Regions from separate parts of the Stappia sp. ABD4_338 genome, predicted to be linked through region 1. Evidence: riboswitches for the same ligand, from Rfam matches in the RefSeq annotation. Region 1 holds a riboswitch; each other region holds the start of a gene.
What was found. A riboswitch is a leader RNA that binds a small molecule or an ion and turns the genes downstream of it on or off. The one in region 1 is predicted to bind cobalamin.
Positions count from the first base shown of each region.

Region 2: linked by a shared signal. The riboswitch ahead of ACYX4S_RS07500 (DUF4198 domain-containing protein) and the one ahead of cobU (bifunctional adenosylcobinamide kinase/adenosylcobinamide-phosphate guanylyltransferase) in region 1 are both predicted to bind cobalamin.
Region 3: linked by a shared signal. The riboswitch ahead of nrdH (glutaredoxin-like protein NrdH) and the one ahead of cobU (bifunctional adenosylcobinamide kinase/adenosylcobinamide-phosphate guanylyltransferase) in region 1 are both predicted to bind cobalamin.
Region 4: linked by a shared signal. The riboswitch ahead of ACYX4S_RS08765 (ABC transporter substrate-binding protein) and the one ahead of cobU (bifunctional adenosylcobinamide kinase/adenosylcobinamide-phosphate guanylyltransferase) in region 1 are both predicted to bind cobalamin.

Region 1 is NZ_CM149982.1:2,389,224-2,392,979, reverse strand. It holds gene ACYX4S_RS10820 (VOC family protein) at 224-1,108, shown strand; tRNA gene ACYX4S_RS10815 (tRNA-Asn) at 1,260-1,334, opposite strand; cobalamin riboswitch at 1,523-1,759, shown strand; gene cobU (bifunctional adenosylcobinamide kinase/adenosylcobinamide-phosphate guanylyltransferase) at 1,919-2,461, shown strand; gene cobW (cobalamin biosynthesis protein CobW) at 2,458-3,549, shown strand; gene cobN (cobaltochelatase subunit CobN) at 3,614-3,756, shown strand, end outside.
Region 2 is NZ_CM149982.1:1,626,812-1,630,567, reverse strand. It holds gene cbiQ (cobalt ECF transporter T component CbiQ) at 1-160, opposite strand, end outside; gene ACYX4S_RS07510 (cobalt ABC transporter permease) at 164-796, opposite strand; gene cbiM (cobalt transporter CbiM) at 793-1,419, opposite strand; gene ACYX4S_RS07500 (DUF4198 domain-containing protein) at 1,449-2,246, opposite strand; cobalamin riboswitch at 2,410-2,625, opposite strand; gene ACYX4S_RS07495 (inositol monophosphatase family protein) at 2,751-3,614, opposite strand.
Region 3 is NZ_CM149982.1:3,750,234-3,753,989, reverse strand. It holds gene ACYX4S_RS16865 (helix-turn-helix domain-containing protein) at 1-153, opposite strand, end outside; gene ACYX4S_RS16860 (MFS transporter) at 223-1,629, shown strand; cobalamin riboswitch at 1,720-1,911, shown strand; gene nrdH (glutaredoxin-like protein NrdH) at 2,016-2,237, shown strand; gene nrdI (class Ib ribonucleoside-diphosphate reductase assembly flavoprotein NrdI) at 2,246-2,662, shown strand; gene nrdE (class 1b ribonucleoside-diphosphate reductase subunit alpha) at 2,659-3,756, shown strand, end outside.
Region 4 is NZ_CM149982.1:1,888,263-1,892,018, reverse strand. It holds gene ACYX4S_RS08775 (ABC transporter ATP-binding protein) at 1-138, opposite strand, end outside; gene ACYX4S_RS08770 (FecCD family ABC transporter permease) at 135-1,172, opposite strand; gene ACYX4S_RS08765 (ABC transporter substrate-binding protein) at 1,169-2,182, opposite strand; cobalamin riboswitch at 2,327-2,531, opposite strand; gene ACYX4S_RS08760 (acyl-homoserine-lactone synthase) at 2,870-3,523, opposite strand; gene ACYX4S_RS08755 (helix-turn-helix transcriptional regulator) at 3,635-3,756, opposite strand, start outside.

The DNA of each region.
Region 1 (3,756 bases):
ACACAAAAAGCAGGAGGGCCAATCCTTGGCAGGCCTTGATGTGTTCATGCGGTCACATGAAGCGATTGCGGCAGGTTTATCGTTCATGAAATGGAGACAATAAGCTCACGATTTACGCGATTGTCTTTGCGTCGGGGCGCTACCAGATTGAGGGCACATTCAGCGGCATCCGGTGTTGCGTGATCGCAATGACCGTCCGGCCGCGCGTGCACAGGAGCAGGAAATGTCAGTATCCAGCGAGCCGAAAAACGCTGCCGCCTTCAACATGGATGCGGTGCCCATGCGCGTCGGGCGCGTCGGCCTGAGGGTGCGGGACCTGTCCGCGACGGCGCGTTTCTATCGCGACGTGATCGGCCTGCAGGAACTGGAGCGTGTGGCGGGGCGTGTCGTTCTCGGTGCCGGTGCGGTGCCTCTGGTGGAGCTGGACGAGCGACCGGATCTCGCGCCAGTCAGCGCCCGCGAGGCCGGGCTCTTCCATACGGCGTTCCTGCTGCCGACGCGCGGCGATCTGGGGCGCTGGCTTTCTCACGCGGCCGGTCTCGGTGCGCGCATCGAAGGGGCGTCGGATCACATCGTGAGCGAGGCGGTCTATCTCAGCGACCCGGAAGGGAACGGCATCGAGGTCTATGCGGATCGTCCGGAGGCCGACTGGCGCACGCCGGACGGCACGGTGACCATGTCCACCGATCCGATGGACGTGGAGGGCGTGCTTGCCGCGGGCGAGGGGGCGGTCTGGCAGGGAATGCCGGAGGGCGGGCGTGTCGGGCACGTTCATCTCCGCGTCGGCGAGACCGGGGTGTCCGAGGGGTTCTACCGCGACGTGCTCGGCTTCGACATCAGTGCCCACTATCCGGGCGCAAGCTTCTTCGGATCCGGAGGATACCATCACCAGCTTGCCGGGAACGTGTGGGGCAGTCGTGGCGCGGGTGCGCGCGATCCGAACCGCGCCGGCCTGGACTTCGTGGAAATTCTTGCCAGGGATCCCGGGCATGTGTCGAGCGTGCGGGAGCGGGCCGGGGACGCCGGAGTGGCGTTGAACGAGGCCGGACAAGGCGGCGTCTCGCTTGCCGATCCGTGGGGAACACGGATTCATCTTCGTGCCGCCTAGGGGGCTGCCCCATAGAAGAGGCGTGTCCGGCGTGAAAGCGTCGAGGCCATCGGTCATCGTTCGCCTGCGGGAGTGCTCGCGGGCGGCGTGACTCGTCGTTCCGCGCTGATTGGCGGCTGTACGTTTGCGATGTGGGGGAGAAAGAGGGCAGTGGCTCCCCGGGCCGGATTCGAACCAGCGACCAAGCGGTTAACAGCCGCTTGCTCTACCACTGAGCTACCGGGGATCACTGTCGCGGCGCTCTTGAGCACCGCGTCGGTGGGAGGCGTATAGCAAACGCCGTGCGGATTTGCCAAGCCTTTTGTCGTCATGTTTTCCACAGAAGCGAAAAAATCGCGCCGGGCGGCGGCGGCGATTTGGTGCTGGTCAGGGGCTTCCAGGTCCCGGATCCGCTTGTTGTGTGGCGTTTGCCGGGCTAAGAATGAGGTCCGGTCCTTTCCGACGGACGAAGTCCGAGGGAGAGGGGAAAGTCGGAATACGGTGGGGGACGACCCAATTCGGGGTCCCGAATCCGTAGCTGCCCCCGCAACTGTGAGCGGCGAGCCTTCCTGCAGAGACCACTGGACGCTCCAACGCGGTTGGGCGCCCGGGAAGGGCAGGGCAAGGCGGCGACCCGCGAGCCAGGAGACGAGCCGGATGACACGCGGCGGAAATGAGCGCCGCGTCCCGAAACGTCACAGCCGTCGGGTGGACGGCAGGAGGCTCACATGACGCGTTTCCACGCGCTTCCTCATCATACCTTTTCCGTGATTCCACGGTCCGCCGAACAGGCTTCGTGTCATCCCGCGCACTGCCGCCGGGCCTGATACCGTGCGCTGCCGAAGCGTTCTGGTGACCGGAGGAGCCCGTTCGGGCAAGAGCTCCCACGCGGAGGCGTTGGTCTCCGCCAGCGGACTTGCACGCGTCTATCTCGCGACCTCCGTCGCCGAGGACGGCGAGATGCGCGCGCGTGTCGCCCGTCATGTGGAGGCCCGTGGGCTGGGGTGGGAGACGATCGAGGAACCCCTCGATATCGCCGGCGCGATCACGACCCGAAGCGCGCCCGGAACGGCCGTTCTCGTCGATTGCCTGACGCTTTGGCTCTCGAACCTGATGTTCCGCGATGCCGATCTTCCGGCCGAGACGGACCGCCTGGCGGCGGCGCTTCAAGCCGCTGGCGGGCCCGTGGTTCTGGTGACCAACGAGGTCGGCTCCGGCATCGTGCCCGACAATGCGCTTGCCCGCCGTTTCCGCGACGAGCAGGGGCGCCTCAATCGCAAGATCGCGGCGAGTGTGGAGGCGGTGGTTCTCGTCGCCTGCGGCTTGCCGCTCGTTCTCAAGCCGAATTCCCTCCAACCGGAGATTACCCTATGAGCACGCCTGCAAGCGGCAAGATCCCGGCCACGATCATCACCGGCTTCCTGGGGGCCGGAAAGACGACTCTTCTCTCCAACCTCCTGCGGGACGCGAAGGGCAAGCGCATCGCGCTCATCGTCAACGAGTTCGGCGACATGGGCTTCGACGGCTCGCTGGTGGACGGTTGCGCCGATCCCGATTGCGCGGCGGACGACGTGGTGGAACTGACCAACGGCTGCATCTGCTGCACGGTCGCCGACGACTTCCTGCCGACGATGGAAATGCTCGTCTCGCGCGACGAGGCGCCCGATCACATCGTGATCGAGACGTCCGGTCTTGCGCTGCCGCAGCCCCTGGTCAGGGCCTTTTCCTGGCCCAGCGTCAAGACACGCGTCACCGTCGATGCCGTTGTGACGGTGGTCGATGCGGCGGCCGTCGCCGAAGGGCGGGTGGTCGCGGACGAGGCCGCCCTTGCCGCTCAGCGCGCGGCCGACGAGGCGCTCGATCACGAAAGCCCGGTGGAAGAGCTTTTCGAGGACCAGCTCGTCTGCGCCGATCTCGTCGTGCTCAACAAAGCCGATCTCGTGGATGCGGACGCGCTCGCCCGCGTCCGCGAAACCGTCTCGGCGCGGGTGCGGCCGGCGGTCGAGATCGTCGCGGCGGAAAAGGGGTATCTTGCCGGCGATGTGCTGCTCGGGCGTTTCAGTGCCTCGGAGGAGGACATGACGGGCCGGGAAAGCCACCACGAAAGCCATCATCATCACGATGATCACGACCATGACGATCACGATCATGACCACCATCACCACGACCACGATCATGACGAGTTCGAGAGCCATGTGGTGACCTTGCCGGCCTTTGCCTCCCTGAAGGAACTCGAACAGCGCGTTGCCGCTGCGATGGCCATGCCCGGGGTGCTGCGCATCAAGGGAGCGGTGGAGATTGCGGGCAAGGCCGCTCCGGCAATGGTGCAGGCGGTCGGGCCACGCGTGGAGGCATGGTTTGCAAAGGATGCCCGCGCGCCGGGCCGGGTGGTTGTGATCGGTCTCGCCGGCTTCGACCCCATCCGCATCGAGGGGCTTCTGGCCCGCTCCGAAGCAGCCTGAGACCGGTCCTTCTCGGACGGAAACACCCGGGACCGTGCCACGTTCCCGGGGAACGGGAGACGACATGCACATTCTCGCCGGCAGAAGCGGACGCATCGACCAGGGGGAGGAGGCCGTCGATCTCGGCCAGTCGCCGGCGGATGTCATCGTGCTCTCGGCCGCCGATACGGAACTGGCGTCTCTGAACGCCGTTGCCGGCGCGTTGGG
Region 2 (3,756 bases), 760 kb from region 1:
GCGCCAGCACGGCCAGGCTCTTGAGGCTGACGACAAGGACCGCGAAGAACAAGGCGGCCAGAAGCCGGCTTCTCGGGTCGAGACCGTCCAGAAAGTTTTCGGTACGCGCGCCGTCCGCACCGATCAGAACCTTCGGACCCGACGAGACGAGGTGTCCCATCGGTCAGGTTCTGGCCATCTTGCGCCGCGCGGCGACATAGAAGAACACGCCGAACAGACCGGCGATATAGCCCATCCCGCCAAGGATCGTCTGCAAGTCGTTCTTCTCCTTGTAGGCGGCGATCTCGCGGCGCAAGGGCGTGACCTCCCTGTGGATCATCTCGCGAAGGAGTTCCCGGTTTTCAGCCAGAACCGCCGCATCGGCCGCGGCACTATTCGTGTTCGCCGCAACGGATACGCTTCCGGCTCCCGGGCTCTTCGCCGCATCACCGGACACGCCGGGGGCCGTGGCCGACCCGGCTCCTGCAATCCGGGGCAGTTCCTCCAGGCCCATGCGAACCTCGGCGACGTGCCCTGCCCCCAGGTTCGCCCTGAACACATGCACAACCCGGCTAGTCGGCGTGAACGAGAAGAAGCCGTCCTCGTCGGTCGTTGCCTCGCCGAGCTTGGCGCCGTCCTCGTCGAACACCTCGACCAGCGTGTTTGCGGCCATGTCACCGTTCGAGAAGCCGACTTCCCCCTCGATCATGCTGCCGCTTGCAAAGACCGAGGCAATGACCTTGTGGGCAAGGGCCGACTGGAAGGAGGCCAGGGCGAAAACCAGTCCGACGATGACGGACACTGTCACCTGTTTCATGCGACGCTCTCCGAAGATGCCTGCAGTCCGATAAAAAGCTCCGGCTTGACCTTGCGCGCCAGGTAGACGGCGAAGCCGGTGAGGATGCCCTCGATTGCCATGACCGGGATGTGGGCGAAGAACACGAGCTTGGCGGCGGGCATGAACTCCTCACCGCTCATGGCAAGCGAAAGGCCGACGAGGAGCGTCGTGAAGACGATCGAGAGCGCACCGCCAATTCCGCCCACGACGGCAGCGACAACCGGTGATCTCGCGGCCAGCCCCGACCGACACAGGTAGTAGACCGCCACCGCCGGCAGCGCGATGTTCACCGTGTTGACGCCCAGAACGGTAAGGCCGCCGAAGCCGAAGAAGATCGTCTGCAGAAGCAATCCGACGAAAAGCGCCGGAAAGGCAGCCCAGCCGAGCACGAGCCCGGCCAGACCGTTCAGGATCAGATGGACGCTCGAGGGCCCGATGGGCACATGGATCAGGGATGCCACGAAGAACGAGGCACTGAGCACTCCGGCCGCGGGGATTTTCTCCATGGGGAGCTTGCGCAAACCCATCGCGATGCCGCCGGCGGCCAGCACGGCCCCGGCAACCACCACACCATGCGACAGTGCGCCGTCGACGATATGCATGCACGCCTCCTCCGGCCCGGGCCTGCCCCTTACTCGACGTCGTAGGCGCGGACCCAGATAACCGCATCCTGGCTGAGTTCCTTGCCCTCATGCTCCTTCACGGGACCGGAACCAAGCGCCGCGAACCCCCAGAATCCCGCCTTGGGAATGCCGAAGGTGAAGTATCCGTTCTCGTCCGAGATCGCGACCACAGCACCGCCCGGCATCGGGGATGCCTTGGGCGCCACCGGCGTGTTTGCGTTCATGTCGGGCTCGGCCGCCATGTATTCGATCTCGATCTCGGCGCCGGGGACCGGCTTGCCCTCGGACAGGACACGCCCGGAGAACGTCGAGCCGGCAACGATGTTGGTCGGCCGGTTCAGCGGCAGGATCTCCGTGACAAGTCCCTGCGGCTCCATCCAGTCGGTCGGCATCTCGTTGCGGTTCACGTAGGACTTCGTGATCTGCTGGATGAAGATGTCCTCGCTCTCCTCGTAGTAGGGAGCGGGCTCCACGACGAGCACGTAGTCGCCGCTGCGTTTCACCGGCAGCGTCGCGTCGAAGGCCGCGGCCTCGTTCTCCGTTCCCGCGAAGGTGATCGGCTTCAGGGATCCCTTGAGATCGATCTTCTCGCCGCGATGGACGGCGTAGAACTGGATCGGGTCGCCCATGTCCATGACATGACCGTTCTCGAAGGGGTGCCAGAAGATGAGTTTGACCGGAACGTCACCTGCCTTTTGCAGGTTCACCTCGGGCGTATAGGCGAGCTGGAAATGCGCCTGCGCGGCAAGCGGAGCGAGAAGAGATGCGGCGCAAAGCGCACCGAGTCCGAGCCTCGAGAAATTCATGTAGCGTCCCTCTCAATGGGCCGCCGGCTTGAACAAGCCGGCACGGTCGACTGAAAGGACGATCGGGGAAGGATGCGGAAAGCGGAGACGGAATTCACCTGTCGCTCACCCGCGTGACGCTCACCCCGGCGTCCGGTTGCGGTGGTCACGAGGCTGCCCAAGGCAGATCGTGACATCAGCGGCAGGTCTCCTGGCTTGCGGGTCATCGCCTGAACCGGCCTTCCCGGCGCATAGCGCCAGTGGCATCGTCGGTTCCGGCTCTCCGCTCACAGTTGCGGGGGCAGCCACGGTTTCGGTCCCTGTTGGGTACGCCTCACCGTGTTCCCTTTTAATCCCAGGGCCAGACCTGACCCCGAGAACCGTTGACGCGACAACATGGCCCCGGCCGTTCCGGCTTGTCAATCACAAGTCGCGACCCAGTTGAGACACGCCGGGCAAGGCGACGCGTCAACATCGCCCGCATCAGCGCGGAACATCTACCGGGACACAGGAGAAGACCCTACGTCAGCCCTTGGTTGAAGCCATTCGCGCGACATCGAGCGCGACATCCCTGCTCGAAGCGATGATGAGCGGACCGTCACTGCGTGCCGGCAGATAGGGAGCGGTTCCTGCAACCGTTGCGTGCCCGCCCGCCTCGGCGACGATCAGCGCACCGGCGGCGTGGTCCCACGGCTTGGGTTCCGGAGAAACCGCGTAATCGGCGTAACCGAAGGCGATGGTGCGATACTCGTGGCAGGAGCAGCGCAGGGCCCGGGTCGGCCCGAGCGGAGCGAAGCGGGCCATCACCGGCGCCCGGTCCATCGGCTCGAACAGGTCGACCGGAACGAATCCCTGCAGCCGGCCCGCCGGCGGACGAGGCCGGGTCGTGAGACGGCGAGGCGTACGGCCGGGCGCCGAGAACCAGGCTCCCTGCCCCTTGTGCGCGACGATCCAGTCATCGAGGACCGGATCATACAGAAGGCCGAACACCGGCTGCCCGCGCTCGACAACGCTCAAGATGACGCCAAAGGCCGCGATACCCGACGCGAAATTGCTGGTTCCGTCGACGGGGTCGATGACCACACAGGTCTTCGCATCTTCCATCAGAGCAAGAAGATCGGGCGTCTCGGAGACCGCCTCCTCGCCGATCACGAGCGCGTCGGGAAGAAGATCGCGCGCGGCGATGGTGATTGCCGCTTCCGCCGCGTGATCGGCGATGGTCACGAGATCATCCGGCCCGGCCTTGGTGTCGATCTCCTCGTCCGCCAGGTTCCGGAAGCGGGGAAGGATCTCCCGCGCTGCCGCAGCCCGAACGATCTCGATCAGCGCCGCCCCGGTCGCCTCGTCAATGCCGGCCACCAGTCCCTCGCCCGTTGCACCATCGTTCACCGCATCATCCTTTCGTACCCGTGACGGGCTGCATGTGCTTCGTCAGCAACCCGTTGATTCGACGCGAGAGTCTAAAGCCCCGTCATTGCGATTTGTTGTCAGAGTCAAAAGCGCCCGGAGGCTGAGCCTCCGGGCGCGGCAA
Region 3 (3,756 bases), 1.4 Mb from region 1:
CAGGGCGAGCTGGGTCACGGCAGGCGCGTCGAACTGGCGTCGCAGGCCGTGCCGCGCCACCGAGCGGATGAGACCGATTTCCTCGTAGTAGCGCAGCGTCGAGGCGGGCAGGCCGCTGAGTTGTGACAGTGCGCCGATGTCGATGAGTTTCATGCTTGACCTCAAGTCGACTTGAAGTGGCAGATGTAGCGCCACTTCACTTCGATCACAAGGGTGGCACTCATGAGCGACACGACATCGGACCGGCCTTCCGTCCCCGTTCTTGCGGCACTTGCCGCGGCGACGCTCACCGCGTCGATGGGCATCAGCATCGCATCGGTTCTTCTTCCCGCGCTCACGCGCGGCTTCTCGGCCACGATCACCGGCGTTCAGTGGGTCGTGCTGGCCTATCTGCTGGCGGTGACGGTCACCATCGTGAGCGCGGGGCGGCTGGGGGACCTCTTCGGCCATCGCCGGGTCCTGATCGCCGGTCTTCTGGCGTTCATCGCGGCATCGGGCGTGTGCGCCATGGCTCCGAGCCTCGAGGTGCTCGTCGCGGGCCGTGCCGTGCAGGGTGCTGGCGGCGCCATCCTCATCGCCCTTCCCATGTCGATCGCGCGCGACCGGGTCGCGACGGAGCGGCTCGGCATGGCGATGGGCGTGCTCGGTACGATGTCGGCGACAGGAACGGCGCTGGGCCCCTCGCTCGGCGGAGCGATGCTCGCCTGGGCAGACTGGCGGGCGGCCTTCTGGCTTCTTGCCGGTTTCGCGCTTTTTACCCTTGTGTTGGCCGTTGCCTTCCTTGGGCGCGGCGCATCGCGCCGGCGCGCCTCGGCGCGCGATCTGGATGCTCCGGGAACCGTGCTGCTCGTCATTGCGCTGGCCGCCTATGCGCTTGCGGCCGAAGGCGGGGCGCCGGAGGTGCCGTTCGGCACGGGCACGCTCGTCGTGGGGGCCATGGTCGCCTTCGTCCTGTTCGTGCTGGTCGAGAGCCGCTCCGCCGCGCCGCTGGTGCCGATGCGGCTTCTGCGTGACCGCCGCACCGGCGCGGGTTTCGCGATGAACCTCCTGGTGGGAACGGTGATGATGTCCACGCTGGTCGTCGCGCCCTTCTATCTGGCGTTCTCGCTCGGACTGGACGAGGCGATGATCGGCCTTGTCATGTCCGTGGGGCCGGTCGTCGCCGCGCTTTCCGGCATTCCGGCGGGGCGTCTGACCGACCGGCTGGGCAGTGCGCGCGTCATGGTTCTCGGGCTGGTGCAGGCCATGGCCGGCCTGCTCTGCCTGGCGTTCCTGCCGAGGGTCTTCGGCGTACCGGGCTACATCGTCGCGCTGATCGTGCTGACCCCGGCCTTTCAGCTTTTCCTTGCGGCCAACAACACCGCCGTGCTCCTGGACGCCCCTGTCGAGCAGCGCGGACGTCTTTCCGGCCTGCTGGGCGTGTCGCGGAACCTCGGGTTGATGACCGGCGCCTCGGCCATGCCGGGCGTGTTCGTCGCGGTGCTGGGAACGGGAAACGCGGCCGAAGCCTCCACGGCGGAGGTGGCCCACGCCTTTTCCATGACCTTCGCCCTGGCCGCCGGACTGGCGCTGGTCACGCTTGCACTGGCTCTCTTCAGCCATGCGGGGCGGCTCTCCCGTGCCTCTTGAGAGCGTGCGGGGCGGTCCCGCTCCGGTCGGGCGACATGCGGGAGGCTGTTGAGAAGTCCACTACATGTTGACACCAGGGCGGTGCGGGTGCCTACATCGTGTTGTCTTGGTGTCCGCGATTCGTCGCGGCTGAAAAGGGAAGCCGGTGGGAAACCGGCACTGCCCCCGCAACTGTGAGCGGCAAGCCAAGGTCCGATGAGCCACTGGCGCGCAAGCGCCGGGAAGGTGGACCGAGGTGCTCGAGCCGCAAGTCAGGAGACCTGCCAGGACCTTGAGAGCGAACCCGGTCGGTGGGCCCGGAGGCGTCGTACGGTCGCGGTGTGTCCGCGCGCGTTCGCGTCCCCTTGTGCATCGGCCACGTCTTGGCAGAGATCCGGGGACACCTGATGAGCATCACCGTCTATTCCAAACCCGCCTGTGTTCAGTGCACCGCCACGACCCGCGCGCTTGCCGCGAAGGGGCTTTCCTACGAACTCGTCGACCTGACGCTCGACGAGGCGGCCATGGAGCGCGTGACCGGGCTCGGCTACCGCCAGGTGCCGGTCGTGATGGCCGGTGACGACCACTGGGCGGGCTTTCGTCCCGACAAGATCGCCGCGCTGCGCTGAGGCGGGACATGGGCGGGCTGGTCTTCTTTTCCTCGCGCTCCGGCAACACGGCGCGTTTCGTGGAAAGGCTCGGGATCGACGCGGAGCGGATCCCGATTGCCTCGTCCGCCCCCGTGCCCGCGCCGGCGCGGCCCTTCGTGCTGGTCACGCCCACCTTTGCCGATGGCACGGGGCGCGGTGCAGTGCCCAGGCAGGTGATCCGCTTCCTCAACAACCCCGACACGCGCGGCAGGCTTCGTGGCGTCATCGCCTCGGGCAACCGCAACTTCGGAGCGCTCTTCGCCCTGGCCGGTGACGTGATCGCGGAGAAATGCGGCGTGCCGCTGCTCTACCGCTTCGAGCTTGCCGGAACGACGAGCGATATCGCACGTGTCAGTGAAGGACTGGACAGGTTTTGGAAAACGCAACTCTCGAGCGCGACGTGAGCGAAGCGCCTCCGGCGCAGGCCGTTCCCACGGAATGGCAGGGGCTGGACTATCACGCCCTCAACGCCATGCTGAACCTCTATGACGATGCCGGGCGGATCCGTTTCGATGCCGACCGCATGGCCGCGCGCCAGTATTTTCTCCAGCACGTGAACCAGAACACGGTCTTCTTCCATTCGCTGGAGGAAAAGCTGCGGTACCTGGTGGAGGAGGGCTACTACGAGGCCGCCGTGCTTGATCTGTACGACCGGGCCTTCATCCTGGGGCTGTGGGAGGCGGCCTACAAGGTGAAATTCCGTTTCCCCACCTTCCTCGGCGCCTTCAAGTACTACACCAGCTACACCCTCAAGACGCGTGACGGGAAGCGCTACCTGGAGCGCTTCGAGGACCGGGTCGTCATGGTGGCGCTCACCCTCGCGCGCGGCGACGAGGCATTCGCGTCGCGGCTGATGCACGAGATCCTCGCCGGGCGCTTCCAGCCCGCGACGCCCACCTTCCTCAACGCGGGCAAGGCACAGCGCGGCGAGTTGATCTCCTGTTTCCTGCTGCGCATCGAGGACAACATGGAGTCCATCGGGCGCGCCATCAATTCCGCGCTCCAGCTCAGCAAGCGCGGCGGCGGCGTGGCCCTGATGCTCACCAACATTCGCGAGCACGGCGCGGCGATCAAGGGCATCGAGAACCAGTCCTCCGGCGTCATCCCGGTGATGAAGCTTCTGGAGGACAGCTTCTCCTACGCCAACCAGCTCGGCGCGCGTCAGGGCGCGGGCGCGGTCTACCTGCACGCCCATCATCCCGACATCCTGCGCTTTCTCGACACCAAGCGGGAGAACGCGGACGAGAAGATCCGCATCAAGACGCTCTCGCTCGGCGTCGTCATCCCCGACATTACCTTCGAGCTGGCGAAGAAGAACGAGGACATGTACCTGTTTTCGCCGCACGACGTGGAGCGTGTCTACGGGGTGCCGTTCTCGGAAATTTCCGTCTCCGAGAAGTATCACGAGATGGTCGACAACCCGAGGATCCGCAAGAAGAAGATCAACGCGCGGCAGTTCTTCCAGACACTGGCCGAGATCCAGTTCGAGAGCGGCTAT
Region 4 (3,756 bases), 500 kb from region 1:
GGATTTTCCGGACCCATTGGGGCCGATCAGACCAAGCGTTTCCCGCCGCTTCAGTCGAAGGTCGATATGGGAGACAATCGATCGGCCCCGCGTGGCCCAGCCGACACCGGAGAGCTCGAGTTCGGGACTGTCGTTCATCGCTGCCGCCCCCGGACCATGATCAGGCCGAAGGCCGGTGCGCCGACCAGTGCCGTGATAACCCCGATCGGCAGAACCTGACCGGGGATCACGATCCGCGAGACAACGTCGGACAGGACCAGGAACACCGCTCCGGCCAGCGCTGTCGCGGGGACAAGCCGGGTATGACGCGGGCCGACCAGGAAGCGCATCGCATGTGGAATGACCAGTCCCACGAAGCCGATTGCGCCGGCAATCGAGACAACGATTGCCGTCATGAAAGCAGCGGTCGCGATGAGGATGGCCTGCGCGCGACGTACGTCGATGCCGAGTGAGGCGGCACTGTCGGAGCCGAAGGTAAAGGCGTCGAGTGTTCGCGCGTGCCAGAGGGATATCGCGATCCCGAGGAAGGCCATCGGCAGGGCCAGTTGCACATCGGGCCAGCGTACGCCGGAGAGGTTACCGAGCAGCCAGAACATAATGCCGCGTGCCTGTTCCGCGCTGGCGGACTGCGCGATGATCAACGCCGTGAGGGCATTGAACATCTGCGATCCCGCAATGCCGGCGAGAATGATGATGCCGGCGCCCCGAACACCGACCCCTCCGCCGGCCGCTTTCGCCAGTACCGCAACAAGTGCGAAGGCGGCTAGCGCCCCGACAAATGCGCCTGCCGACATGCTGACGACGCCAGCTCCCACCCCCGCCACGGTGACCGTGACAGCTCCGGTGGACGCACCGGCCGAGATCCCGAGAAGGTATGGTTCAGCCAGCGGATTGCGCAGCAGCGCCTGCAGGATCATCCCGGACAGCGCAAGCCCGGCTCCGCCGCTGGCCGCGACAACGGCCCTGGACAGGCGATAGTGCCAGATGACGCTGGCCTGAATGGGGTCGAGCGTCTGATCGGAAAATCCGAGCTTTGCCGAAAGCACCTGGAGAACGGTCGAGAGCGGGATACGGGTTTCTCCAACAACCGTTGCAAGGAGAAGCGCAGCGGCCAGCAATGGGGGAGCCAGCCACAGCCATCTCACGGAGCGGACCGCTGCGCTGCCCGTCATTGGGCGAGACCGTATCCGGACAGGGCTTGTGCCAACGCCTCGAGCGCGAATATGGAGCGCACCGACGGATCCATCGCGTTGGCGTCTATGACGATGATACGCCCTTCCTTCACGGCTTCCATTTCCCGCGTCAGAGGGTCGCTCGCGAGAAACTCCCGCTTGATCGCGATGTCATCGGCCGGAAAGCGGCGGCGATCCATATCTGCCGCGACGATGAAGGTGGGGTCGGCGGTTGCAATCGTTTCCCAGCCAACCGTCGGCCATTCCTCGTGGGAGGTTACGACGTTTGAGACACCCAGGGTGGAGAGCATCCAGCCGGGAACCGCGTTGACGCCGGCGACATAGGGATCGATCGCGAGATCCGCGGACGAGTACCAGAACACACCGGACACATTGTCGGGAAGATCGAGATCGCGCGCCATCTTGACGGCGGCGATTTCGCGGGCCTTCAGCTCGGAGACGAGCTCCTCGCCGCGATCGGAAACGTCGAAGATCAGGGCGAGCTCCTTGATGCCCTGGTAGAGCAGGGCGGGGTCGTACATGACCGAGCGTTCGCCATCCATGGTCTGCGTGTTGTCCTTGCCGACGCATTCGGTCGGCATGATCCAGCTCGGGATCTTCGCATCGTCGAACATCTCGCGCGTGCCGACGACACCCTGCGGCCCGATCATCCACTCATAGGCCGTCACGACAAGCTCGGGCCGCTTGGCCAGGACGCTCTCGAAACTCGGGGCGTTGTCCGAAAGGCGCTCGATCCTGGAATTGACCTCCGCGAACTCGGGCAGAACCGGGTTTATCCAGAGTGCGGTCCCGGACACCTTGTCCGCGAGGCCGAGCATGTAGAGGATTTCCGTCGTGCTTTGTCCAACGCTGACGACACTCTCTGGCGCCCGCTCGAAGGTAATCTCATGCCCGCAGCTCGACAGGGTCAACGGATACCGGGTGCTTTCAGCCTGTCCGTACGAAACGGAGGCGAACAGGGCTGCGACCGTTAAAAGGGGAAAACGCATCGTGTCTCCTCGTGATGCAGTTCGAATGGCTCGAACAACGAGGGAGTTGACGCAGACGAGGGCATGGCGACGACGGACTGGCGGTCATTGCCGTTCAGAACTCGCCGGAGACGAGCTCAACCTCGCCGACACACCTCGTCCGGCTCGTTGGTCGTTGTCCCGGCAGGTCTCCTGGCTTGCGGCTCGAGCGTCCTCCGTCACCTTCCCGGCGTTTGGCCAGTGGCATTGACGGTGGACTTGCCGCTTACAGTTGCGAGGGCAGCCCCGGTTTTGGCCCCTGATGGGTAATCCGCACCGTGTTCCCTTTTCATCCGCGCTCAATTGGCGGAACCGTGACACGCTTCTTTTAGGCGAGAGGTGATCGGAGAGGCAAGGGCCTTCATCTGCTGGTTGAAAAGGCTCTCGGGGATGCGTATTCCGCGCTGCACGTCAACTTCTGTCTGGCCGGCCGCGCGAGTATGAGGGGGGTACCGCCGCCAAGACGCGTCCTGGGTGCCCCGCTCATCTGGTTGTCCGCACACGTAAATTAGCCCTGTTCTGGCTTTGCGGCACCGCTGGTACTGCACCGAGGATCCACCTCTGATCACTCTGCAGGACAGACTTCGGATCTAGTTCCAAATCACGAGATGACGCTGGCGAGCACCCGCCAGCGTCTTGTGTCTAAGCCGTTCCTTGCTGCGGGAGACTTTATGCGAGCAATGCCGCCAAGGGGTCTGTCGGAGCCGGCTTTTCGAGCACCCGGCCTGTGATGCCACTTGCTTCCCGAAGAGAGGAGATCATTTCTGCGTTCGTGTCGAAGAGCCCGGCGTAGGCCATCACCTTTCCATACCTCTTCGGAACACCGATCGTGTTGGCAGCACAGTTTGCCCGCTTGAACAATCGCGCCATAACAGAATCGTAGACAGAAACGATGCTGGTCAGTCCCACGAGCATCCCGACTTCCGCCATTCCGATCAGCAGCTCGCCCGTGACCTCATTGACGTTTCCGCGGCCTCGTCCCGCACAGGCATAGTCGGGATCGATCGAAAATCGCGAGCTCTCCCAAATCAGAGGGTCTGCCACTTCAAGATCGTCCGGAAGCAGGTCCGAGAACACATCGCGGAGCATGTTGGGGCCAGTGGTTGGCAGCAGGCGAACAGATCCCCGCACGTCCTGGGTTTCCGGGTTGATCGACATCACGTACAGCGGATTGCACTGGTCGAACACATCGATCTCCCATCCGTCTTCGACGGTCACAGCCCAACGAAGCCGGTCATGGAAAACCTGAGCCCGGATCGTGTGCATCCGGTCGATTTCAAACGGATGCTGAATGCGGTCAATTCCCTGGATAAGTCTGATCATTTCAACCTCCCCTTGCTGGAATGGTGCAATTTTTGCAAAGGGATTTTTTCTATAATACTCCGTAAAATGGCAGGGTTGAGTAGTTTTTGGAATGGCGGAAACCTGAGGGGTTTAAATCAATCCCAAGCGAATTGCTCTAGTCACGGTGTGGGTTGTGTTCAGTGCGTTCAATTTTCTTCTTGAAATTTCCATGTATGACTTCACAGTTCCTTTGCGAAGATTCATTATGATCG